3 regions of the Holtiella tumoricola genome follow, and region 3 is predicted to be linked to each of the others. Evidence: predicted binding sites of a transcription regulator. Region 3 holds the regulator's gene; each other region holds the start of a gene.

What was found. The regulator Rex, encoded in region 3, represses fermentation and respiration genes when NADH is low (regulators of the CRP and FNR family bind a similar motif). The targets are predictions, from matches to a motif close to ATTGTTAANTANTTAACAAT.
Region 1: adhE (bifunctional acetaldehyde-CoA/alcohol dehydrogenase) is a predicted target of Rex. The motif match lies at 4,718-4,737, and genes of this name have one in related genera.
Region 2: PBV87_RS02070 (flavocytochrome c) is a predicted target of Rex. The motif match lies at 1,482-1,501, and genes of this name have one in related genera.

The regions. Positions count from the first base shown of each region.
Region 1 covers NZ_JAQIFT010000014.1:99,981-108,323, reverse strand. Annotated here, with positions in the region: gene PBV87_RS03505 (hypothetical protein) at 1-124, shown strand, start outside; gene PBV87_RS03500 (stalk domain-containing protein) at 199-1,059, opposite strand; gene PBV87_RS03495 (gamma-glutamyl-gamma-aminobutyrate hydrolase family protein) at 1,122-1,844, opposite strand; gene adhE (bifunctional acetaldehyde-CoA/alcohol dehydrogenase) at 2,003-4,615, opposite strand; gene PBV87_RS03485 (sugar O-acetyltransferase) at 4,981-5,547, shown strand; T-box leader at 5,794-5,996, shown strand; gene serS (serine--tRNA ligase) at 6,063-7,337, shown strand; gene PBV87_RS23025 (DUF2752 domain-containing protein) at 7,556-7,894, opposite strand; gene PBV87_RS03475 (DUF4190 domain-containing protein) at 8,022-8,343, shown strand, end outside.
Region 2 covers NZ_JAQIFT010000010.1:130,887-139,229, forward strand. Annotated here, with positions in the region: gene PBV87_RS02060 (phospho-sugar mutase) at 1-874, opposite strand, end outside; tRNA gene PBV87_RS02065 (tRNA-Glu) at 1,198-1,269, opposite strand; gene PBV87_RS02070 (flavocytochrome c) at 1,514-3,352, shown strand; gene PBV87_RS02075 (carbohydrate kinase family protein) at 3,416-4,387, opposite strand; gene PBV87_RS02080 (RDD family protein) at 4,417-4,812, opposite strand; gene PBV87_RS02085 (glycoside hydrolase family 32 protein) at 4,802-6,259, opposite strand; partial or broken gene PBV87_RS02090 (PTS transporter subunit EIIC) at 6,380-7,744, opposite strand; gene PBV87_RS02095 (LacI family DNA-binding transcriptional regulator) at 8,037-8,343, opposite strand, start outside.
Region 3 covers NZ_JAQIFT010000007.1:64,939-73,281, reverse strand. Annotated here, with positions in the region: gene PBV87_RS01135 (xanthine dehydrogenase family protein molybdopterin-binding subunit) at 1-418, opposite strand, end outside; gene PBV87_RS01130 ((2Fe-2S)-binding protein) at 421-876, opposite strand; gene PBV87_RS01125 (FAD binding domain-containing protein) at 891-1,679, opposite strand; gene PBV87_RS01120 (redox-sensing transcriptional repressor Rex) at 2,094-2,732, opposite strand; gene PBV87_RS01115 (ABC-F family ATP-binding cassette domain-containing protein) at 2,874-4,820, shown strand; gene PBV87_RS01110 (GntR family transcriptional regulator) at 4,860-5,522, opposite strand; gene PBV87_RS01105 (zinc ribbon domain-containing protein) at 5,620-6,888, opposite strand; gene PBV87_RS01100 (hypothetical protein) at 6,987-7,232, opposite strand; gene PBV87_RS01095 (isocitrate/isopropylmalate family dehydrogenase) at 7,407-8,343, opposite strand, start outside.

The DNA of each region.
Region 1 (8,343 bases), on a different contig from region 3:
GGTAATCGGAATAGGTAATATGGATACCTTAGGATTAGTTGAAACTTATTTAAGATGGAGAGGTGCAACAAATAGATTTGAACCATTTATGCAATACTTATCTGTATTAGGCAGACCACTTTAAAAAAATTATAGTAAATAAAAAAGTACTTCTACTGCGGTGAAGTACTTTTTTGTTATATTCATTTAGAAAAGAAATTAAGGTGTGTAGAGTTGTTTAAGAGAAGAGATAGATGCATTAGAGGTAGTAAGTTCTGAAAGATAAATTTCTCCTCTTAGAAGTTTCTTATAGAGTAAATCTAAGTCACGACTTTTGATAGGTAAGTCTGGATCTGTGAGATAGGTATACTCAAAAGTTGGTGCCACTGGTAAGCAGAGTGCTTGATTATCAAAGTTAATGATACAAGGGGTAGAGAGTGTATTGTATTCATCAGGGCAGGGAATGAGCGTATAAGGTATGAAAGAAATAAAGAGTGTCTCATTTTCATAAAAACCATCTATAATTCTGCCTCCAAAAGTTCCTTCACAATAGCTGTTAGCAGGTTTAATTTGATTGATAAGAACAGAAGTAACAGGTACATCGTCATAAATATCTATGAGCATAGGCTCAGGTAAATAAGGTAAATCTAAGAGCTCTTGCCCCAAATAAGTACTAATAAAAAGAGATTGATCATAATCTACATCAAATCCAAATAGAGGAAAGAAAGGAAGTGCATCGATATATATTCTACCTTCTTGGACAAAGGTATCTAAAGAAATAGGTTGAGTATTGAAATATGAGCAAGTATCTTTAAGAGAATAAGTAAATATATTATTTTCGTACTGTACGTTGACAGTATGAGTAAGATCATCAAAAGAGAGGTCCAAATCTAAGCATTCACTAATTGCTCTTAATGGTACATATATTTGATCACGGGTCTCAATAATAGGAGAAGTAATAGAGGTTAATTGATCATTGATAAAAAGTAAGGGTGACTTACTAGGGGTAGCATAAGTAAGTGGTAGTATAAATAACAGAGTAAGTAGGAATGTCGAGAAGCGTAATAAGCACTTTGGCATATATTTTCCTCCTTTTAAATAGTTCTTTATACCTATATATATGCCTATGGACAAGAAGTAGACTAATTTTGAGACAGGCTAATAAACTTTTTGAAAAGAGGAAGCATAGAAGAAGAGGTGGCAAGCATAATTTCAGGGTGCCATTGTACACCCACTCCAAATGGATAGTTTTGAAGTTCAATACCCTCAATAATAGAATCTTTTGACCAAGCAGTAGCAATAAGGTCTTTACCTAGTTGATGAATCGCTTGATGATGAAAGGAATTAGTGGCAAAAGATGTTCCTATAAGTTGTTGAAGTAAAGTATTTTTGCTTGTTGAAACAGTGTGAGTGAGATTAGTACGTGGAGATTGTTGTTGATGTTGTAAAGAAGCGTGAGGGCATTCACTAAGGTCTTGATAGACGTTGCCACCTTTTGCAGCATTAAGAACTTGCATGCCACGACAGATACCTAGGATGGGTTTATGATCTTCTAGAGCAAGCTTAGTAAGAGTGAGGTGATGGATATCAACAAGGTAATTAGTTTCACCTAGGTATTTGTTAGGTTCTTCACCATAGAGAAGAGGGTTAAGATCATCTCCTCCAGCTAGAAGTATACCATCACATAGATTAAGTTGAGCCTGAATATCTGATGGATTAGAGGTAGGGGGTAACAATATAGGCATACCACCGGCTTTAAAAATAGCTTCTTCATAATCTTGATTATTATTAGTAGAGTAGCGGCCGCTATAGGCATTAGAGCGGAAAAGTAGATTGCTAGTAATACCGATAATAGGTTTTGGCATATTTAAAGCTCCTTCCTAAAATGGATAAATACTATATACTATGCAAAGGAGAAGAATAAATGCCTATTCAAACTATTCAAAAATAGACAAAGCAAAAAGAGGCACGCCTAACCTGATCGTGCCTCTTTGTGACTTTGAGGAAATTTATTTAAAGGAAACTATTTACCAAAGTAAGCTTTTTTGTAAAGCTCTTGTAATTCTACAACTTTTGGTAAACGTGGGTTAGCTGTTGTACATTGATCTTCGAATGCTTTGTAAGCAAGATCTTCTACTGCTGCCATGTATACTTTTTCTTCGATACCACAATCTTTGATTGTCATTGGAATGTTAAGTTCTTTCATAAGATCACGGATTGCTTTAACTAAAGATTGTACGCCTTCTTCTGGAGTAGAAGCTTTAAGTCCAAGAGCTTTAGCAATTTCAGCAAATTTTTCTGGAGCAATATATTTTTCATATTTAGGGAAGATAGCAAACTTACTTGGTGTTGTTTGACCATTGTATTCAACAACATGAGGAAGTAAGATAGCGTTTGCACGACCATGAGGAATATGGAACTCTGCACCTAATTTATGAGCCATTGAGTGGTTGATACCAAGGAATGCATTTGTAAATGCCATACCAGCGATACATGATGCATTATGCATTTTTTCACGAGCTACTGGATCTTTAGCTCCGAATTTGTATGAGCGTGGTAAGTATTCAAATACTAATTGAATTGCTTTAATTGCAAGTGCATCTGTGTAATCTGATGCAAGGATTGATACATAAGCTTCAATCGCATGTGTTAATACGTCAAGACCTGTATCTGCTGTTACAGAAGCTGGAACGCTCATAACGAATTCTGGATCAATGATCGCTACGTCTGGAGTTAACTCATAATCAGCAAGAGGGTATTTCATATTTTTAGATCTATCAGAGATAACTGCGAATGATGTTACTTCTGAACCTGTACCTGAAGTTGTTGGGATAGCTACGAATTTAGAGTTTTTACCCATTTTAGGGAACTTGTAAACACGTTTTCTAATATCTAAGAATTTTTGAGCCATACCTTCGAAGTCAGCTTCTGGGTGTTCGTAGAATAACCACATTGCTTTACCAGCATCCATTGCAGAACCACCACCAAGTGCAATGATTACGTCTGGTTTGAATGAACGCATCATATCAGCACCTTTTCTTACTGTTGTTAAGTCTGGATCTGGCTCAACATCGCTGAAGATTTCGATAGAAACTTTATTTTGATTTTTGTTTAATTGATATACTAATTTATCTACATAACCTAATTGAACCATCATTGGATCAGTTACGATCATTGCACGAGAGATTTCTGGCATTTTAGCAAGGTAAGCAATAGAACCTTGTTCGAAGTAGATTTTTTCTGGAATTTTGAACCATTGCATATTCACGCGTCTTTTCGCCACCCTTTTTTTGTTGATTAAGTTTGAAGCTGTAACGTTTGATGTAGTAGAGTTACGTCCGTATGAACCACATCCAAGTGTAAGTGATGGCATATTTGTATTGTAGATATCACCAATTGCACCATGTGTAGAAGGTGAGTTTACAATGATACGACCTGTTTTAAGTCTATCAGAAAAAGCATTAATAGTTGCTTGATCTGTTGAATGGATAACTGATGAGTGACCAAGACCACCAAGTTCAACCATTTGTGCAGCTTTTTCAATACCATCAGCAGCATCTTTAGCTTTGATTACAGCAAGTACTGGAGAAAGTTTTTCTCTTGAAAGTGGATACTCAGCACCTACACCTTCGATTTCACAACAAAGAACTTTAGTTTCTTTTGGAATTGTCACACCTGCAAGAGCAGCAATTTCATATGGGTATTTACCTACGATATCTGGGTTAACCATTTGTTTTTCAGGATTGATAACAACTGGTTCGATTTTTTTGATTTCTTCTTTAGTTGCAAAGTAGCAACCATGTTTTTTCATGTAAGCAATAGCTTTATCATATACAGGAGCTTCAATGATAGCAGCTTGTTCAGATGCACAAATCATACCATTATCGAATGATTTTGAAAGGATAAGGTCTGTAAGAGATCTTTCAAGTACAGCTGTTTTATCAATGAAAGCAGGTACGTTACCAGGACCTACACCAAGAGCTGGTTTACCAGCTGAGTATGCTGAACGAACCATTCCAGAACCACCAGTAGCAAGAATCATTGCAACACCTGGATGATTCATAAGAGCTGAAGTTGCTTCGATTGATGGATATTCAACCCATTGAATACAGTTTTCAGGAGCACCAGCAGCAATAGCAGCATCTCTTACTGTTTTAGCAGCTTCTACTGAACATTTTTGAGCTGATGGATGGAAACCAAAGATGATTGGGTTTCTTGTTTTCATTGAAATAATAGCTTTGAACATTGTTGTAGAAGTTGGGTTTGTAACAGGTGTAACCCCAGCAATAACACCGATTGGTTCTGCTACTTCCATGTAACCTTCATCTTCATTATCTTCAATAACACCTACAGTTTTATCATGTTTGATACTGTGATAAATGTATTCTGTTGCGAAAATGTTTTTTGTAACTTTATCTTCGAAAATACCACGACCAGTTTCTTCAACTGCCATTCTTGCAAGTTTCATTTGAGCTGCAAGACCAGCAAGTGCCATAGCTTTTGTGATTTCATCTACTTGTTCTTGATTAAGTTCCATAAATTGTTCAAGGGCAACGTTAGCTTTTTTTACAAGCTCGTCTACCATTACGTTAGCGTCGATAACTGGTGCTTTTTGTTCTTTTTTTTGATCTGCCATGATTAAAGCCTCCTTAGGGTATGTGTTTATATTTTAAGAAATAATCTGCTTGAAATAGTTTGCCTAATTAGGAATTAGCATATGCTTTTAAATTAGGCAAACATAGTTATAATTTTAACAAGGCGTGTTAAAAAATATAACTTAATCTGGACTTGATTAAGTTTTTGATTAAGAAATAATGCTGTTTACACTAGAATAATAACATGGGTTAGGGTAGGTGTCAATAAAAAGTGTTAAAAAAATAACGAAAAATTTTTTAGAAGGTATAAATTAATAGTTAGATAAAAAGTAGAACTATGTAAATACATGTATGAAAGTTATATAATATAAGGGAATTCAGCAGATCATTTGAAAAGGAGAATCCCATGACAGAAAAAGAAAAAATGTTAAAAGGTTTAGGCTATGATGCATCAGATAAAGAACTTACAGAAGATCGTACACGTGCAAGACAATTGTGCTATAAATTTAATCATCTCGAACCGGGTAACCATGAAGAAAGATTAGAGGTTTTACAAGAGCTTCTTCAAACAGAAGAAAATTTATATATGGAGCCTAACTTCTTTTGTGATTATGGATACAACATCAAAGTAGGAAAGAATTTTTATGCCAACTATAACTGTACTATACTAGATGTAAATACCGTAACTATTGGGGACAATGTTATGTTTGCTCCTAATGTACAAGTCTATACAGCGACCCATCCAGTGGAGGCAGACTTAAGAGTGAGTGGTATAGAAATGGGTTATCCTATTGTAATAGGAGATAATACTTGGATTGGTGGAGGAAGTATTATTTGTCCAGGTGTTACTATCGGTAAGAATGTTGTTATAGGAGCAGGGAGTGTAGTAACTAAAAATATTCCAGATGATGTAGTTGCAGTAGGAAATCCTTGCAAAGTGATAAGAAAGATTGAAAGTCAAACTGGAAAGTAAGTAATCGATGGTTCATGCTAAGGGGAAAGGCCTAAAGGCAAAAAAATAACCTAGACTTCGGGGGAGGAAATCTAGGTTGAGGGGGGATTTAGCGATGTACCTCACACTTGGTACAATGGTAGTATGGACCAAATAAAAAAGTTATATACACATTATTTAAAAAAAATATAAACAATATTCAGGTCTTGCATTTTGAATATGAATGGCATATAATGAAACAAATATGAAAACTTTCATTATATAGGTAAAATAACGTTGATGAGAGAAAAGCTTAAGATTTTGTTTTTAAGAGAGCTAGTGGATGGTGTGAACTAGTAAACAGACTTTAGTGTTCCGCTCTTTGAGTTGCTGGTGATGAGCCAGAAGGGAGTTGCCCTTTATAGCAATAAGAGGTCAGTTTATTTACTGATGAATGAAGGTGGCACCACGAGTATGCAATCGTCCTTTTATCTTTTTACGAGATAAAAGGGCGTTTTTTATTTTATTATTATTTTTATATTTACGAGGTGAAAGATATGTTAGATATTAAAAGACTACGTAGCGATTTTGAAGGCGTAAAAGCAGCATTAGCTAAGAGAAGTGGTAACTATGACTTAGAAGGATTCTTAGAATTAGATACTAAAAGACGTGAACTTCTTGCAGAAGTAGAAGTACTTAAAAACAAACAAAATGTTGTATCAAAACAAGTCCCAGTTATGAAAAAAGAAGGTAAAGATGTTACAGCTGTACTTGCTGAAATGAAAGAGCTATCAGATGAAATCAAAGGTATTGATCAAAAAGTTAAAGAAGTAGATGATACACTCCAAAACATTCTTCTTACACTTCCAAACTTACCAAACCCACAAGTTCCAGAAGGTGCTAGTGATGAAGATAACATCGAACTTAGAAGAGTTGGGGATGTTAGAGAATTTGATTTCGAAATTAAACCACACTGGGATCTTGGTGAAGGTTTAGATATTCTTGATTTTGAAAAAGGAGCAAAAGTAACAGGTGCTCGTTTTACATTCTATAAAGGTTTAGGTGCTAGACTTGAACGTGCAATCATGAACTTCATGCTTGATATGCATGTAGACAAACATGGTTATACAGAAGTATTCCCACCATTCATGGTTAACCGTGCAAGTATGACAGGTACAGGTCAGCTTCCAAAATTTGAAGAAGATGCTTTCAAAGTACAAGGTACAGATTACTTCTTAGTACCAACAGCTGAAGTACCAGTAACAAATATGTACAGAGATCAAATCTTAGATGGTAAAGACCTTACAATCAAACACTGTGCTTACACAGCATGCTTTAGAGCAGAGGCTGGTTCAGCAGGTCGTGATACAAGAGGGATCATCCGTCAACACCAATTCAATAAAGTAGAAATGGTTAAATTCGCTAGACCAGAAAACTCATATGAAGAACTTGAAACACTTACAAATGATGCTGAAGGTATCTTACAAGCATTAGGTCTTCCATACCGTGTTGTTAGACTTTGTACAGGAGACTTAGGATTCAGTTCAGCAATGACATATGATATTGAAGTTTGGATGCCAAGCTACGGTCGTTATGTAGAAATCTCAAGCTGTTCTAACTTCGAAGACTTCCAAGCTAGACGTGCAAACATTAAGTTTAAAGATAATATTAAAGATAAAGCACAATTCATCCACACATTAAATGGTAGTGGTCTTGCAGTAGGTCGTACAACAGCTGCAATCTTAGAAAACTTCCAACAAGAAGATGGGTCAGTTATTATCCCAGAAGCACTTCGTCCATACATGGGTGGTGCTAAGCGTATTACAAAATAGATTTTAAAGAAAGAGCTGTCATAAGACAGCTCTTTTTTATTTATTTAAAGTTACGGAAAATCCCCCAGATAAGATAGAGAATGAGTGATGTAAGGAGAAAGCCTAGATAAGTTAAACGGAGCTTATTAAAGTTTCTTAGGTTGAATGGTATCATATAGAGAATGAGCCCAAGAAGAAAAGTAATATAGATTAGTGTAACAGGAAGCCAATGGGACATATTAGGATTCCTTTCTATTCAATAAGTTAATGAAGAAAAGTAAAAGAGAACTTTGATTCCTGCTAAAGAAGTGGTTAGCTATGATGGTATAACTATCTTGTAGGACAAGGAAAGCCATAATAGGATAAACACTTAGAGTTAAGACAGGGTTGTAGCTATAGGCTTGTTGAAACTGAAAGGTAATAAAATGTATAAAGGAGCGTGTTCCACCACACATAGGGCATAAGAGATTGTAATGAGTATACCAGTAGCAGATACTTTCGTTTGCTAGAGAAGTATGTGATGCGATAAAGCCAAGTGGAATGATAAGAAGGTAGCAGAATAAACGTAGCAGATGCAAATTAACACTCCTTTCTTAATAATTTAGTTAATAATAATTAAGAATGTTTAATGATTGATTAGTCTAAAAATAATTGCAACTTATCTTTAACTATAATACAATAAAATCATGTAAAGGGGGAGATAAAATGGATGAATACAATCACACGAACCAAGATGGTAAAGACCCTAACCAAGTTAACTATACACCTGTAGCACCTGAGCATACTAATAATTATCAACAACCTAGACCACCTATAAATGGACCTTATAATGGATATCAAGCAGTAACACCTAATAATGAAGGCATAGGCTTTGGAATTGCCAGTTTAGTACTAGGGATTGTAAGTCTTATTAGCTGTTGCATTATTCCTTTCATTGGAGTTATTCCCTCTATTGCAGCGATTATTTTTGGGGTTTTAGGATTAAAGTATCCATCAAGTAAAGGCATGTCTATTGCAGGTATTGTCC
Region 2 (8,343 bases), on a different contig from region 3:
TTTGTTTTGCCATTTCAATAGCAAGTTCAAATACTGCTTTATCTTCTGGATTTGGGTATGGTGCTGTTGGGAAGTTACCATCTGGTAATTCTTGTTCTTTTACAACATCTACTTGTTCATAGCCTAATTTTTTAAGCATTGTACGTACTGGAATATTACCACTACCATGTATTGGTGTATAAATGATTTTAAGCCCTGAAGCTTTTTCTTTAATAAGGTCTTTACGGATGCATAAAGTTGCTACCTTATTGTAATAAGCTTTATCTACTTCTTCTGTTATGTATTCGAGTAAACCTTTTTCTTCTGCTTCTTTTAAGCACATTGTATGTACACCATCAAATACATCTGTTTCATCAATAAAGTTTAAAATTTCTTTTGCTACTTCATCTGTGATTTGTCCACCATCATTACCATATACTTTATATCCATTATAAATTTTAGGATTATGAGATGCTGTAATAACGATACCTGCATCAGTTTCTAAATGTCTTACAGTGTATGAAAGCATTGGTGTTGGTCTTAATGATGGATAAAGAAATACTTTCACCCCATTCGCAGCAAGTACACTAGCTGCTGTATCTGCAAATTCCTTACTCATATTTCTTGAATCGTAGGCAATTGCTATACTTGGTTGCTTTTTATGTTTTAATAAATATGTAGCTAATCCTTGAGTTGCTTTTCCTACTGTATGTACGTTCATACGGTTGCTACCTGCAGCAATTTTACCACGTAAACCGCCTGTACCAAATTCAAGATTTTTATAAAATCTATCTTCTATTTCCTTTTCATCAGTTAGTTGCTCTAATTCAGCTTTTAAACCTGCTTCCACTTTTTCTTCTGTAAGCCATCTATTGTACCCTTGTTTAAAATCCATAGTATGCCCTCCTCATATTTTTTCAACTCTATTATGTCATTTTCTAGTAAAAAAATCTAGTTACAATTTGATTTGGGTAATGAAATCGTGAGTATTGCCAAAAACTTCCCTCTAAAAGGGATATGAATTTAATTACAGTATTATATAAATATACTTTTATACATATAATTTCTGTATTTTTTATTCAAAAATATTTAATTCTTTATTTTTATCCTATAATATTAATAATAGATTTCCTATTTATTAAGATTACTAAAAAAATATCTATTGATATAGCAAAAAGGAGATTATGAGTGATATCACTCATAATCTCCTTTTTGTTATGACCCATACGGGAATTGAACCCATGATTTCACCGTGAGAGGGTGACGTCTTGACCTCTTGACCAATGGGCCATGCTTAACTTCTTTACTTATTATAATCCTACCTATAAATAAAATCAATATTTTTTATTATTTTTTATAAAATTATTAATAAAATTATTTTAAGACTTTTATAAGTACTCCATACCTTTTCTTCTATATTTTTAAACTAATACCTAATTATTTTTACTTTTGCCATTTTATGTAATCCTATTTTATCTATAAATAACTTATGTTATACTTTTATTGTTAAATTTTTATTAAAGGGAGAGACAACATGAAGATAAAAAAACTTTTATCACTAGTAGCTTGCTTAGGTTTATCAGTATCCCTATTAGCTGGATGTGCAAATGCACCTTCTGGCACACAAACTGAAATCAAAACTGAGACAACTGAATCATCTGAGGAAAATATCCTTGAAACAGATGTTATTGTAATTGGTGCTGGTGGTGGCGGATTAAGCGCTGCTATTGAAGCCCATGATGCAGGCGCAAATGTTATTATTGTTGAGAAAATGCCATTCGTAGGAGGAAATACTGCTCGTGCAACTGGTGGTATTAATGCTGCTGGTACAGCTTTCCAAAAAGAAGCTGGTATTGAAGATACAGTAGAAGTTCACTTCGCTGATACAATGAAAGGTGGAGAAGAACTTAATGACCCTGAACTTGTTAAGTTTATGACAGAAAATGCAGCTCCAGCTATAGCATGGCTTACAGATTTAGGTGCAGACCTTTCTGATGTAGGTTCTTTAGGTGGTGCATCATTTAAGCGTGCTCATAGGCCTACTGGTGGTGCTCCTGTTGGTGACCACTTAGTTAATGTACTTTTCCAAAATACAACCAGCCGTAACATTACAACAATGCTTAATACAGAAACTACAGAAGTTATTTATGAAAACGATAAAGTAACAGGGATTAAAGCAATTGAAACTGTAAACGGAGAAAAAGTAAATTATACAATTAAAGCAGATGCAGTTATTATTGCTTCTGGTGGTTTTGGTAACAACCCAGAACTTTATACACAATACCAACCACAATTAGATGGTTTTATTTCAACAAATCAACCTGGTGCAACTGGTGATGGTATTATTCTTGCTGAAGCACTTGGTGCAGACTTAACAGATATTGAGCAAATTCAGATTCATCCAACAGTACATACAGAAACTGCAGCACTTATTACTGAAGCTGTTCGTGGTAACGGAGCTATCCTTGTAAATGCCAAAGGTGAGCGTTTCACAGATGAAATGTCCACTCGTGACAAAGTATCTGCTGCTATCTTAGAACAAGAGGGTGGTTCTGCTTACTTAGTCTTTGATCAAACTGTTCGTGAAAGCTTAAAAGCTATTGAAAAATATGTAGCTCAAGGCCTAACAGTAGAAGGTGAAACACCTGAAGCACTTGCTAGTGCACTTAACATGGATGGTACTACACTTAAAACAACCATTGATACATGGAATAAAGCTGTAGAAAGTGGTACAGATTCTGCATTTAATCGTAGTGCAGGCATGGAAATTCCTTTCACTAAAGCACCTTACTATGCTATTCCTATGGCTCCTGGTGTTCATCATACAATGGGCGGTATCAAAATTAACACTGATGCACAAGTTATTAATAAAGAAGGTAATCCAATAAATGGCCTATTTGCTGCTGGTGAAGTAACTGGTGGTGTACATGGTGCTGAACGTTTAGGTGGAAATGCTTTAGCTGATATTATCGTATTTGGTCGTGAAGCTGGTACAAATGCTGCTGCACTTGCTAAGTCTGATAATAACTTTATCGGTGCTGCTACTACTTCTACTGAAACAGATAAAGCTGACCAACCAAAAATTAATGAAGAAGCTAAACCTCAATATAAAGATGGTACATACCAAGGTGAAGCAACAGGAAATAATGGCAAAATTTCAGTCGAAGTTACTGTAAAAGATGGTTTCATTGATACAATTGAAGTACTTGAACATCATGAAACATCTACAATCTTTATGTCTATTCAAAATGATTTAATTCCAAGCATTATCTACAGCCAATCTACAGAAGGTATTGACGCTGTAACAGGTGCTTCTAACTCAAGTTCAGCTGTATTTGAAGCTGTTAATATGGCTTTATCAACTGCTCAATAATGAATTATGAAAAAGGCTATCTAATTAGAATTTACTAATTAAATAGCCTTTTCATTTATAATATTATTTTTTTGCTCTAAACTTTATAATTTCTTCTAATGTTGCATACGATCCAATAGCACCTTTTCCTAATGTACTGTATCCTGCATAATCATTTGCAAAACTTAAGTAGTCTACTAGTTCTTCTTCATTAAGTGTTCCTAGTGCTCCTTGATCTACTTGATTATTAAGTAACATAAATAAAAATGCACCAATAAAAGAATCACCTGCTCCTGTCGTATCTACTACATTCAATTTATTTCCTGGGACATGTGCTTTCTTGTTTCTTGTATAAATTTCAGCACCATCTCCACCTTTTGTATAAATTATGATTTCTCTATTTCCCTTAAATAAGTCAGGAAGTGCATCTTCTATTTTGTCAAATCCCGTAATAAATTCAAGTTCCTCGTCTGAAACTTTAATAATATGAGCATAGGGTAAAAATTCTAATATTGCTTGTCGGCACGCCTCTTCTGATTCCCATAATGGTAAACGTACATTAGGATCAAAACTTATAATTCCACCATGTGCTAATACACTGTTAATAGCTTTTTTATGAGCTGATTTCATTGGTGATTCCACTAAATCTACTGAACAAAAATGTAAACCATAGCACTCTTCAAACCATTCTTCTTTAATCTCATTTGCTTCTAATAACATATCCGCACTTGGATTACGGTAGAAAGAAAAATCTCTATTACCATCTTCTTTTAAGGATACAAATGCAAGTCCTGTGCCTGCTTTATTTGTTCTTAGAACATACTCACATCCTACACCTGCTTCTTCTAATACCTCTATAATATAGTCTCCAAAGGCATCTTTACCTAATTGAGAAATAAATTTAGCTTCTCCACCTAACTTAGAAATTGCTGCACATACATTAGCTGGTGCTCCCCCTGCTACACGTTCAAAACTTACTACTTCTTTTAGTGCACACCCTTTTTGGTTTGGGATAAAATCAATTAATGCTTCACCTATAGCAAAGATTTTTTTCATATTCTACTCTCCTATTTATCTTCTATTTCTTATACACGAATAACTCTTGTTCCTGCAATTAAATCATGTAATGCTTTTCCATCTTCTCTTCTTGCCATTAAAAACTGAGAAACAAGCAGAAATCCAATACCTATTAATGGTATAGCGTACATGATTTTACTCAGTTCTCTCACTATAAACCTCCACACATTAGGTTGCTTGTAATCTTCTGTGGTAATCTTCATACCCAATAAATATTTACCTAACTGATACCCTCTACAAAATATAGGTGTAAGAATACTATAAAGTACAAATATCAAACTCATCATAAAAAGCGCCTTATTTGTTTGTACACCTAGTTGTATAAGTACTCCAAGTCCTAATGCATAGATTGCTATATTATCGAAAAGTACTGCTCCTATTCTACTAATTAATTTAGTTTTCAATAGTTATCGCCTTCATTTCCCATAAATTTAATTTTCCATTTAGCTCTATTCCTTCAACTTCAATTTGATTTTCTTCTGTACTTGGATAGTAACGTGATGTAAAGACTTCTTCTCCGTCATTTAAAAAAATTTCAAGTGATGATGTATCTCCAAATATACGGATATTTTTCACTACTTCTATTTGGACACTTCTCTTGTCACGTCCATAACCACATTCATCAAATATTAAAGAAATTACTTTTTCTTCCGCTTTATATTCAAGAACTGCACCTTTTCTTATAATAATCTTTAAATCCTTTTTAAGCGTTTCTAACATAAGTTCTAATTCAAATGTATGAGCTGGTAGCTGAATCTTTGTATTATTTTCCTTTAATTCTAGGCCAACTACTTTACTTCTTAGATTCTTTAACTCTTCTATAGGTTGTTGAATCAGTTTGCCCTCTTTCATATGAAGTTCACGAGGAATTGTAAGGGCATGTTGCCAACCATGTTCTGTCGTTGGATTGCTATATAGATCATCAATATCAGGTAACCCCATCCACCCAATCAAAATACGTCTTCCTTGCTCATCTATAAATGTCTGTGGTGCATAGAAGTCAAATCCTCTATCCATCTCCTCAAAGCCACTTAAGGCATATTCACTTGTTGTAATATCACCTTCTACAACATAGTAACCACTTTGATAAATATTATTATACTTTATTCCATCAGCTTCAATCCCTTGTGGAGATAATAATAAAACTTTTTGTCCATCTAGTTCAAAGAAATCTGGACACTCCCACATATATCCAAACACATCTTCACTTTGAATTTTATTAATAACTTTCCAGACTATTTTATCTTCTGATGCAAAGAGTAAGATTTGTCCTCTATCCTTTTTATCTCTTGCCCCTTGAACCATATAGTACATATTATCTTCTTTCCATACTTTAGGATCGCGTACATGACAAGTCATCTCGCTTCCATAGTCTTCATTTGTCATAAGAAGCTCTTTATGTGTAAAAGTTTTACCATCTTCGCTGACAACCATGACTGTATTATGCTCTCTACCTGTCGTGACATAATCATGCTTACCTACTTGTTTCACATTTCCAGTATAGTATAAATACATTTTATTCTCGTCAATTAATGCTGAACCTGAGTAAACACCATGACAATCAAATGGTTGATCTGCATATAAGGCTGTATTTTCATTTTTCCAGTGTATCATATCTATACTTGTATAGTGCCCCCAGAATTTTAATCCACCCTTTTCATCAAAAGGCGAGTATTGAAAGAATACATGATATTTTCCTTTAAACTGGCAAAGTCCATTGGGATCATTTAGCCAACCTACCTTTGGCATAATGTGAAATTTGAGTGCATAAGAGTCTTTCAAAATTCTCCCTGCTTCTTTTTCTTCTATTATTTGTGTCAATTTTTTTAAGTCTCTATTTAAAGCATTCATGATTATTCTCCTGTTCAACTACAAGAAGCTGTCACAAAATACTCCTTCTCTATATGAAATAAAAGTACATTATGACAGCCCTATATATTTAATATCTTATTTTGTTTCTTCATCCCATCCTAGTACTAAAGTCATTACAAATGCCACACTTAATGAAATAGCAAAGAGGATTAAGTATTGAATTGGTGCATGTAAGTGAAGAAGGATTCCAAAAATTCCTGTTACACCAGTACCTGTAGCACCAAGTCCTACAATAGATGCATAAAGTGCACCAAATGCTGCCCCAATAGAAGCACCAATAAATGGTTTCATATATCTTAAATTAACACCAAAGATTGCTGGTTCTGTAATCCCAAGCATTGCACTAAGTGCAGCTGGGAAAGCTAATGCTTTTAATTTTGTATTTTTTGTTTTAACTGCTACTGCAAGTGCTGCTCCACCTTGAGCAATGTTTGCTGCTGAAGCAATTGGTAACCAATAAGTATATCCATATTGTGAAATCTGTCCTAAGTCAATAATTGAGTACATATGATGAATACCTGTTACAACTGTTGATGCATAGATACCACCCATTAAAAATCCACCAACACCAAATGGTAATGCAATAAGTTGTTGTACACCTGTTAATACTGCATTTTCAATAAATACAAATACTGGTCCAACCATTGTTAATGTTAAGTATCCTGTAACAAAAACAGTCACAAGTGGTGTAACAAATAAGTCTAGCATTTCTGGTACAATTTTATGAAGTTTTGTTTCGATCTTACTCATAATCCATACTGCTATAACAATAGGAATAACGTGTCCTTGATAACCTACCATTGGGATTTCATATAAGCCACCCCATACACTTTGCATTACTTGATAACCTTCTGTGGATACGGTCCATGCATTTTGTAGGTCTGGATGGATCATAATCATAGCAATGATCGCTCCAAGATATTGATTTCCACCGAATACTTTTGCTGCACTAAATCCTATTAAGATTGGTAAGAAAATATAAGCTACGTTACTAAATAATTTTAAAAATACAAACACTGAACTTTGAGTATTAAAATCAATGAATCCATTATTTACAGCAAACATTACAGCTTCTGTAAGCCCCATCATTAACCCACCTGCAACGATCGCTGGGATAATTGGTACAAATATGTCTCCTAATGTTTTAATTAATTGTTTAAACTTATTTGTATTAGCTGTTGCCATGTTTTTCACTTCTTCTTTTGAAACTTCTTTGCCTCCTGTTAAAGACATCAGTTCTGCATAAACCTTATTAACTGTACCTGTTCCAATGATGATTTGAAGTTGACCTGATGCAAAGAATACACCTTTAACACCATCAATATCCTCGATAGCTTGCTTATCTACTTTTTCGTTAGAAGCAATAATTAAACGAAGTCTTGTTGCACAGTGTGCAGCTGATACTAGGTTCTCTTGACCGCCTAGGCCTTTTAAAATGAGTTCTGCTACTTTTCTGTAATCCATTTTAAACCTCCCTGTTAATGTGTTATCGATTTCATAGTCTGTAAAAAAAAACTACTTTTATCGTTTAATTTTTCTATTGTTTTCTTATGTATAATGTGTAATCGTTTTCACATTTTATATTTTTATTATACGATTCTCTATCTCTATTTGTAAATAGATGTATTTATACAAAAACAATTTCTTACATTGTATAAATTGCACAATTTCTATCTTTGATATACACTTATACATCTTTGATTTCACTAAATTTTTTATTAAATAAAAAAAGAGAGACTATTAAAACAGTCTCTCTTTATTTAAAGCTCTCTCGGAGTTTTAGTTCATACCCAAGCTTAACTTCCTTAATCATCTTAGTCTCTGATTGCATAGCATCTAATAACATCTTTGCAGCTTCCTTACCACTCGTTTTATAGTAGTAATGCATAGAAGCTAACTTAGGTGAAATAGCTTTTGCTAAAACCGAATCTCCTATACCTGCAAACTTGATTCTCTCTATTTGTTCAGGTTGTTTTTCTTTCATCCATTCTAGTGCACCTACTGCAATTTTATCTGTTGCACAAAATACACCATCTATACGTTTATCTAGCTGCATTAACTCA
Region 3 (8,343 bases):
CAATAGATTTTTCCATATCTAATACAGGTTCCATTTTTTCATATTCTACTTTAATAATACGAAGTGCTTTATCTACTGCTTTTTCACTTGTTCCAGCAATAATTGCTACAGGATCTCCTACATATCTTACATATTCATCTAAAATAAGACGATCATATGGACTAGGCTCTGGATATGTTTGCCCTGCTAAAGTAAATCTTGTTTGAGGTACATCTTCATATGTATAAATAGCTTCAATTCCTGGCACTTTTAAAGCGATTTGCTTATTAATACTTTTAATTTTTGCATAGGCATGAGGGCTTCTTAATATTTTTACAACTAAACATTCCTTTGGCATTAAATCTTCTGTATAAACAGGCTTACCTGTTAATAAAGCCATTGCATCTACTTTTACAACCTTTTGATTGACTACCTTCATATTTATGCCTCCTCTGAATGCAAGAATTTCTCAACAGCACGCATTTGCCCCATATAACCTGTACAACGGCATAAGTTTCCTGCTAAATAATGTTTAATCTCATCTACTGTTGGATTAACTAATTCTTTTTTCATTGCTAATACGTTCATAATAAAGCCTGGGCTACAGTAACCACATTGTTCTGCACCCTCATTAGCCATAAATTCTGCAAATACTTTAACTTCTTCTTCAAGCCCTTCTAATGTTGTCACCTTTCTTCCATTTGCACGTGCTGCTAATGTTGAGCAAGATAAAACAGGTACTTCATCTAACCACACTGTACATAAGCCACAATTAGCTGTATCACAACCACGTTTTACACTGTAATAACCTTCACTACGCAAGAAATCAATAAGGAGTAAATCACTTTCAATTTCTCTTTCATGTACTTTATTATTAATCCATACTTTTATTTTCATGATGCTCTCCTCACTTATGCTCTAATCTCATCTATAGCTCTTTTAACTAATGCTTGTGCTAACTGTTTGCGATAAGCTTCACCTGCTCGTAAGTTAGTCCCAAAATCTAACTCCTCTACAACCTTTTGTGCAGCCGCCTCAATTGTAGATTCTGTTAAACCACCTTGTAATAAAGCTTCTGCTTCATAGGCACGTTTTGCTTTATGAGGTCTTGCCCCTACCGAAATTTTTACGCCTTCATCAGCCTGACTTACAGCTACTGCAAGTACTGGGAAATCTGTTGCACTATTGCGCTGAGTATGATAGCTCGCTTTACTATCACTTTTTCGGATCATAACTTTTACAAGTATATCTTTATTTCTCTTTGCATTTACAAAGTCTTCTAAAGGCATAACACCACCTTTGTAAAGTTCCACATAAGTATCTAAAGCAAGCAGTGCTGTTAATACATCTGAAAAACCAAATCTTCCAAATACACTTCCACCTATAGTTGCAACATTTCTAAATTGTGTTCCTACAATGTCCTTAACACAATTTGCTACAATACCATCAAAATGCTCTTGTAAAAGCCTACTTGTTTCTACCTGTCTTAGGCTTGTCATACATCCGATTTCAATGTATTCATCTGTTTCTGTAATTTGGTCAAGTCCAAGTTTAGATAAATCAATAGCAGTATGTACAGCTTGTTTACCCATTTTAAGCCATAGCATGCCCCCTAAAATAACATTTTTCTTGTTGGCTACAAGCGTTTCGTACGCTTCTTCTAAACTAGTTGCTAATAAATACTGGTTAATGGTAATCACGCAAGACTCTCCTTTTATATTAAATCTATTTTTAAAATATTTTAGGCGCTAAAAAAGAGAAAAACTACAGTTTTCTAGCTTCCCTCTATCTATTTTCTTAATTATTTTTTTAAAATCCTATAATAATTTCTCTAATTATTATATTAGAATGTAAACTTACGTAAGTCAATACAATTTCGAACATTTTTCATTTCTATCGACTTTATAGTTCTATTTTTTCTTCATTTTATATAGAACCACTTATTTTTTCAAAAAAAATGTTCGGAATTCTTTTATTATATTCTGCTATCATTCTTATCTTTTTTCTAAGATAAATGTATAAAAAAATGTCCATCTATCTCTGTTATTTTTCAACGTATGATAGACGAACATTCTAAGTTTACGACTTTCCATATAGTTTGGAAGTTATTGATTTTATTCACCTTCACATTCATTAATTCTGTAAGCTAATGTCATTAATGAATGTGATAAATGTACATTTTCTACTTGTACGCCGTCTGGTACAAATAAATCTACAGGTGAGAAGTTCCATAAACCTCTTACACCCCATTTAGCCAGATTTTCGGCTGTTTCTTTAACTTTAGTCTTAGGCATTGTCAAAATAGCAATATCTACTTTATGTTCCTTAACGAACTCTTCCATTTTGTCTATATCCAGAACTTCTATTCCACGAATACTCATACCTACAAGTCTTGGATTGACATCAAATAATCCGATTAAATTAAAACCACGCTTTTCAAAGCTTGTATAATTTGCAAGAGCCTGTCCTAAATTCCCTACCCCTACAATAATCATACTATGTGTATTTTCAAGTCCTAATATTTTTCCGATCTCTTTGTGTAAATATTCAACATTATATCCATATCCTTGTTGTCCGAAACCGCCGAAGTTGTTAAGATCCTGCCTAATTTGAGAAGCTGTAACTTTCATTTTTTCACTTAGTTCTCTAGAAGATATTTTAGTTACGCCATTGTCAAGCAATTCTCCTAAATACCTATAGTACCTTGGCAATCTTCTAATTACTGCCATTGAAATCTTTCTCTCTTCAGTCACATCTTTACCTCCTTCTTTTTACTCTTATTCTATAGTATAGCATTTTAGTTTTTTTTTTGTCAATCTACATAGTTCATTCATAGCTTTTATTTTTGTCGTTTTTCTGTTAATATGAAACTACAATAATGAGGAGGTTCACTTATGATTGCTAATTGTCATGGTATTCGTAAGTCTTTTAACGAAGAACTTGTGTTAAAAGATGTTTCATTTCATATAGAAGATACAGAAAAAGTTGCCCTAGTTGGAAATAACGGGGCCGGCAAAACAACTTTATTCCGAATTTTAACTGGGGAACTTCACCCTGATGAAGGTGATCTATTTTTTGCAAAAGGATCCACTATTGGTTACTTAGAACAAAATATGCAGTTTAATTCTACTCATACGGTATATGAGGAATTACTTCATGTATTTGATGAGGTCATTGCATTAGAAGCTAAGCTTCATCAAATGGAAGAAGAAATTTCTCGTACTCATTCTATGGAATTAACCCATACGTACGATGCACTCCGTATAACTTTTGAAGATAAAAAGGGCTATGAATATAAAAGTCTTGTAAAAGGTGTTCTAAAAGGATTAGGCCTTAAAGAAGAAATTTATAATCAACCCATTACCACTTTATCCGGTGGTCAAAAAACACGTGTTGCCCTTGCTAAGCTTCTTTTAGAAGAGCCTAGCCTTCTCCTTCTTGACGAACCAACTAACCATCTTGATATCGCAGCTACAGAATGGTTAGAAAATTACTTAAGAAGTTACAAAGGTGCAGTTCTTGTAATCTCTCATGACCGTTACTTCCTTGATCGTGTTGTAACGAAAGTCGTTCACTTAGAATTTGGTCGTGCTATGGTCTATAATGGCAATTATAGTAACTTTATCATTGAAAGTGAAAAAGTCTATGAAGCAGCTATGCATCAATATGAAAAACAGCAACAAGAAATTGCCAAACAACGTGCTGTTATCGCTAAACTTCGTCAATTTAATCGAGAAAAATCTATCAAACGTGCAAGAAGCCGTGAAAAACTTTTAGATAAAATAGAAGTTATGGACCTACCTACCATAGATGACAAGCCTATGAATCTAGTACTTACACCACGTATTACTAGTGGAAACGATGTCCTCACTGTTAAAGAATTATCTAAGTCATTTGAAGATGGGGCACTCTTTAGCCATATTAACTTTGATATCAAACGCGGTGAGAAGGTTGCTATTGTAGGTCCTAATGGAATTGGTAAAACCACTCTTTTCCGTATGATTATGGGTACAAGCGCTATTACAACTGGAACAGTTACACTTGGCACCAATGTATACATTGGTTACTATGATCAAGAACATGCTACCCTAAATCAACATGCTAGTATTATAGAAGAAATTCAAAATGAGTTTCCTGATCTTACAAATACTGAAATCCGTAACATGTTGGCATCTTTCCTATTTACAGGTGAAGATGTTTTTAAACCTATTCATGCCCTTAGCGGTGGTGAAAAAGGCCGTGTTGCACTTGCTAAGATCATGCTTTCAAAAGCTAACTTCCTCATCCTTGATGAGCCAACTAATCACCTTGATATGATGTCCAAAGAAGTTCTTGAAAATGCACTGAATCAATATGAAGGTACAATCCTTTATGTTTCACACGACCGTTACTTCATCAATCAAACAGCTACTAAAGTTTTAGATATGTCAAAAGATAATATGGCTATGTATTTAGGTGACTACGATTACTTTATGGAAAAGAAAAAAGAACTTTCTACTTCTCATTCAGTAAGTACAAACGCCCCTACTGGCACAAATTTATCTCATCAATCTACAACTACTTCTCCAACAGCTTCTACCAAAGAAGATTGGCAAAAACAAAAGGAATTACAAAATCGGATAAAAAAACTTCAAACAACACTTAAAGATATTGAAAGTCAAATTGAAGTTCAAGAAACTCTCGTTCTAGAATTAGATGAGCAACTTTGTCTAGAAGAAGTCTATACTAACCCTGATAAATCTCGCGAAGTCATGAACAAAAAATCCGAAGTTGAAATATATATTACAGAGCTTTATGCTAACTGGGAGTCTACTTCAGAAGAACTGGAAAGTTTAAACTAAACCAAAAGGGCCATTGCATGACATTGCAAGGCCCTTTTATTATTCATTTGTATTAATATGCATATTGTATTCAACGTTTTTAATATGTTGTCCAACAAGTTTTTCCGCTTTTTCACCATCTCGTTCTTTAAGTGCTAAATAGATAGCTTCATGCTCTTTCCAAGACTCTTTAGCTCTACCTGGTGTAGAAATAGAAGCCTTCCTTGCTTTTTGTACATAATGATGAAAATCCGATAAAATATGGTTAAGCGTCTTACTACGCGTTGCATTATAAATAATATCATGGAACTTATGATCTAACTCTTTTAATTGATTAAACTCATTCTTCTCAACATAAAAAGCTGTAAGTGCTAGAATCTCTTCCATTTGTTTTAAATCTTCTTCTGTAATTTTTGTTGCAGCTTTTCGTGCTGCTAACCCCTCTAACCTTGATCTAATAAGATAAATATCTTCAACATCTTCATCTGTAATCCCTGCTACAACGGTCTCTTTATTTGGAATAGATTGTACTAATCCTTCAAGTTCTAGCTGTCTAATCGCTTCTCTTACAGGTGTTCTACTTACCCCTAGTTCATTGGCTATTGTACTTTCACGTAAAACATCCCCTGGCTTATAGCTCCCATCTAAAATAGCTTCTCTAATTGCATTAAATACTCTTCCCCTTAAAGAAGCTTTGTCTGTTCCAGCTGTACTGTAACTCACTTTTGTCCTCCTTACCCGCACCTTTTGGTACGCGTATCTATGTATACAAACCTTATTCTAACAAATTCTAAGAAAAGTGCAATGGTTTTTTCTATTTTTAATAAGCAACCCATCTTCCATCTTTATCCTTATAAGAAACAAGGCTTTCTGCTATGGTTCTATCCTTCAATTTATAACTTTCACCCTCACGAATAAGCTCCATAATCCACTTTAAAGTAACTTGATATTCTCTTTCATAAATCTTTCCGCCTGCATCTGCTTCTTTATTAGTCATTTTTACAACTTCAAGGGTTTCTACTTCTACTACACCTTCACTGTTCATATTAATTTGTTCAATTTCTACTTCCATCCTAGCATCTTTTAAATTCTTTCCATCCACAAACCATGCTTCAAATTCTTCTATTAAATGTGCACTAATTTCTGCTACAGCAAAATCATTGATAAAATTACTTTCATGATTTTTAATTCCATCAATATAGGCACTATAAAAATTATCAACACTCTTTTTAAGCCTTTCATTCCCTAAAGTAGAAAGTGTAAACTTTTCAACATTGAAACTTCTATTCTCTTGTGAAACACTAATAGGCTCTTCATATGTTTCAATATTACCATATGTATCATAAATCTTTAAAGGATATGTCCCTTCTAATACATTCTCAAATAACACAACCCCATCTTTATTAACTTGTTGCTCTCCTCCTAGCTCTACAACTGTACCACTCATACACTCTACGCTTACTTCTACAGTTTGATAAGGTACAATTACTTCTGTTTCTGTAGGAACATTAATAGTCGTTACATAATCTCCACACATTTCATTAGGAAAGACAACACGTACCACATAATTCCCAGGTAATACATTCTTAACTACATATTTATTATCCTCTTTATCTGTTACTTGCTGATCGTCAAACCATACACTTGAACCTAATGGTGTATAAATATGAATATCTTCTATACGAAACGGAAAAACAACCTGCCACTTATTTTCTATCTGTATAAGGCTTAGTGTATTAGTAATACTTTTCGTTGCGAAATTATATTTAACCTCATAAAATTTCTTTTTAGCATCTTTACTTTGGTCACCTATCTTACTAGATGTCGCCTTTACTTTTATAAATTCTTTTTCCTCAAAATAATTTTGTATAAAATTAGATAACGCTTCTTCAGTAAAGCTTAAAAGCTTTTCATCTTTATACATATATGACACTGCAGTACTGTAATCTCTATTATTAATAGCTTCTAAATATTTATTCAAAATATACTTGGACTGACCTTTATAGCTACTCCATAAGCAACATGATGTAATCACTATAAGACATACCGCAATACCAACTCCTATAATAACCCTTTTTTCCACCTTCATTGGTTTCCCCCCATTTTATTATACTTTTGTACTAATAAAATATATGAAGATGGTTGTCCAATTTATGCCTCCCTCTATATAAAATTTTTTATCTTTTATTAAATAAATTCTCCTATAATAAATACAATAAATATAAAATAAAAGGTTCCAGCTAATACCTTTACCCATATTCCTTCCTTATATGTAAGGAGCAAGCCTCCACCTAAACAAAATAATTCAACCACATCATTCCAGTAATTACATTGTTGTATATACATCATAAGAACTGAGATCAAGCTCATACCTATACATGTTATTCCGATCCATTCCCCTGGCGTTTTAACAAAATCCCATTTTCTCTTCATCTTACTCCCCCCTTCAATTACTTCACCTTTTATAGATAAAATGTAATTTCACTTAGCCCTTTGACTTTTTATTTAAATATATGAAATATATTCTTTTTTAATGCTTTAGATATTAAACAAGGCTGTTACACCTGGTGCAACAGCCTCTCTTGTATTCTATTAAAACCTTATATCTTATAGATTATTAATTACACAATCTGCAAATTCAGCACCTGTAGCACCATCACTACGACCTGTCAATTTTACTGTTTCATTGGCAATATTCAGTGCCCTAATGACGCAATCAGCTTTATCTTTATAACCAATATGACGAAGAAGAAGTTCTGCTGCTTTGATCATACTTGCTGGATTAGCATACTGCGCGCGCCCTGTTTCTACCATACGTGGTGCACTACCATGGATAGCTTCAAACATGGCATAACGATTCCCAACATTGGCACTACCTGCTGTTCCTACTCCACCTTGAATTTGAGCCGCTTCATCAGTAATGATATCACCATATAAGTTTGGAAGTACAAATACTTCAAAACCACTTCTTACTTTTTCATTGATTAAGTTAGCTGAAATAATATCTACAAACCAGTCATCAGCCTCAATCTCTGGATATTCACGAGCTACTTCATAGCAAAGTTCTAAGAACTTACCATCCGTTTTCTTGAGAATATTTGCTTTTGTAATAATTGCAACACGTTTTTTTCCATTTTTACGTGCAAATTCAAAAGCTGCTCTTGCAATACGTTTAACCCCTTGTGTTGTGATTACTCTAAAATCAAAAGCTACATCCTCATCAATATGTATACCACGACTACCAAGTACATATTCACCTTCTGTATTCTCGCGGTAGAAAGTCCAATCAATACCAAGTTCTGGGACACTTACAGGACGTACATTTGCAAATAAGTCTAATTCACGACGCATTGCTACATTGGCACTTTCAATATTAGGTCCATCACCTTTTGATGGTGTAGTTGTTGGTCCCTTAAGAATGATATCACAAGCTTTAAGTTCTTCTAATACATCATCTGGAATTGCTTTATTTACAGCAATACGATTTTCAATGGTTAAACCTTCAATGGTTCTAAACTCAATTTTTCCACTTTCTACTTCATCT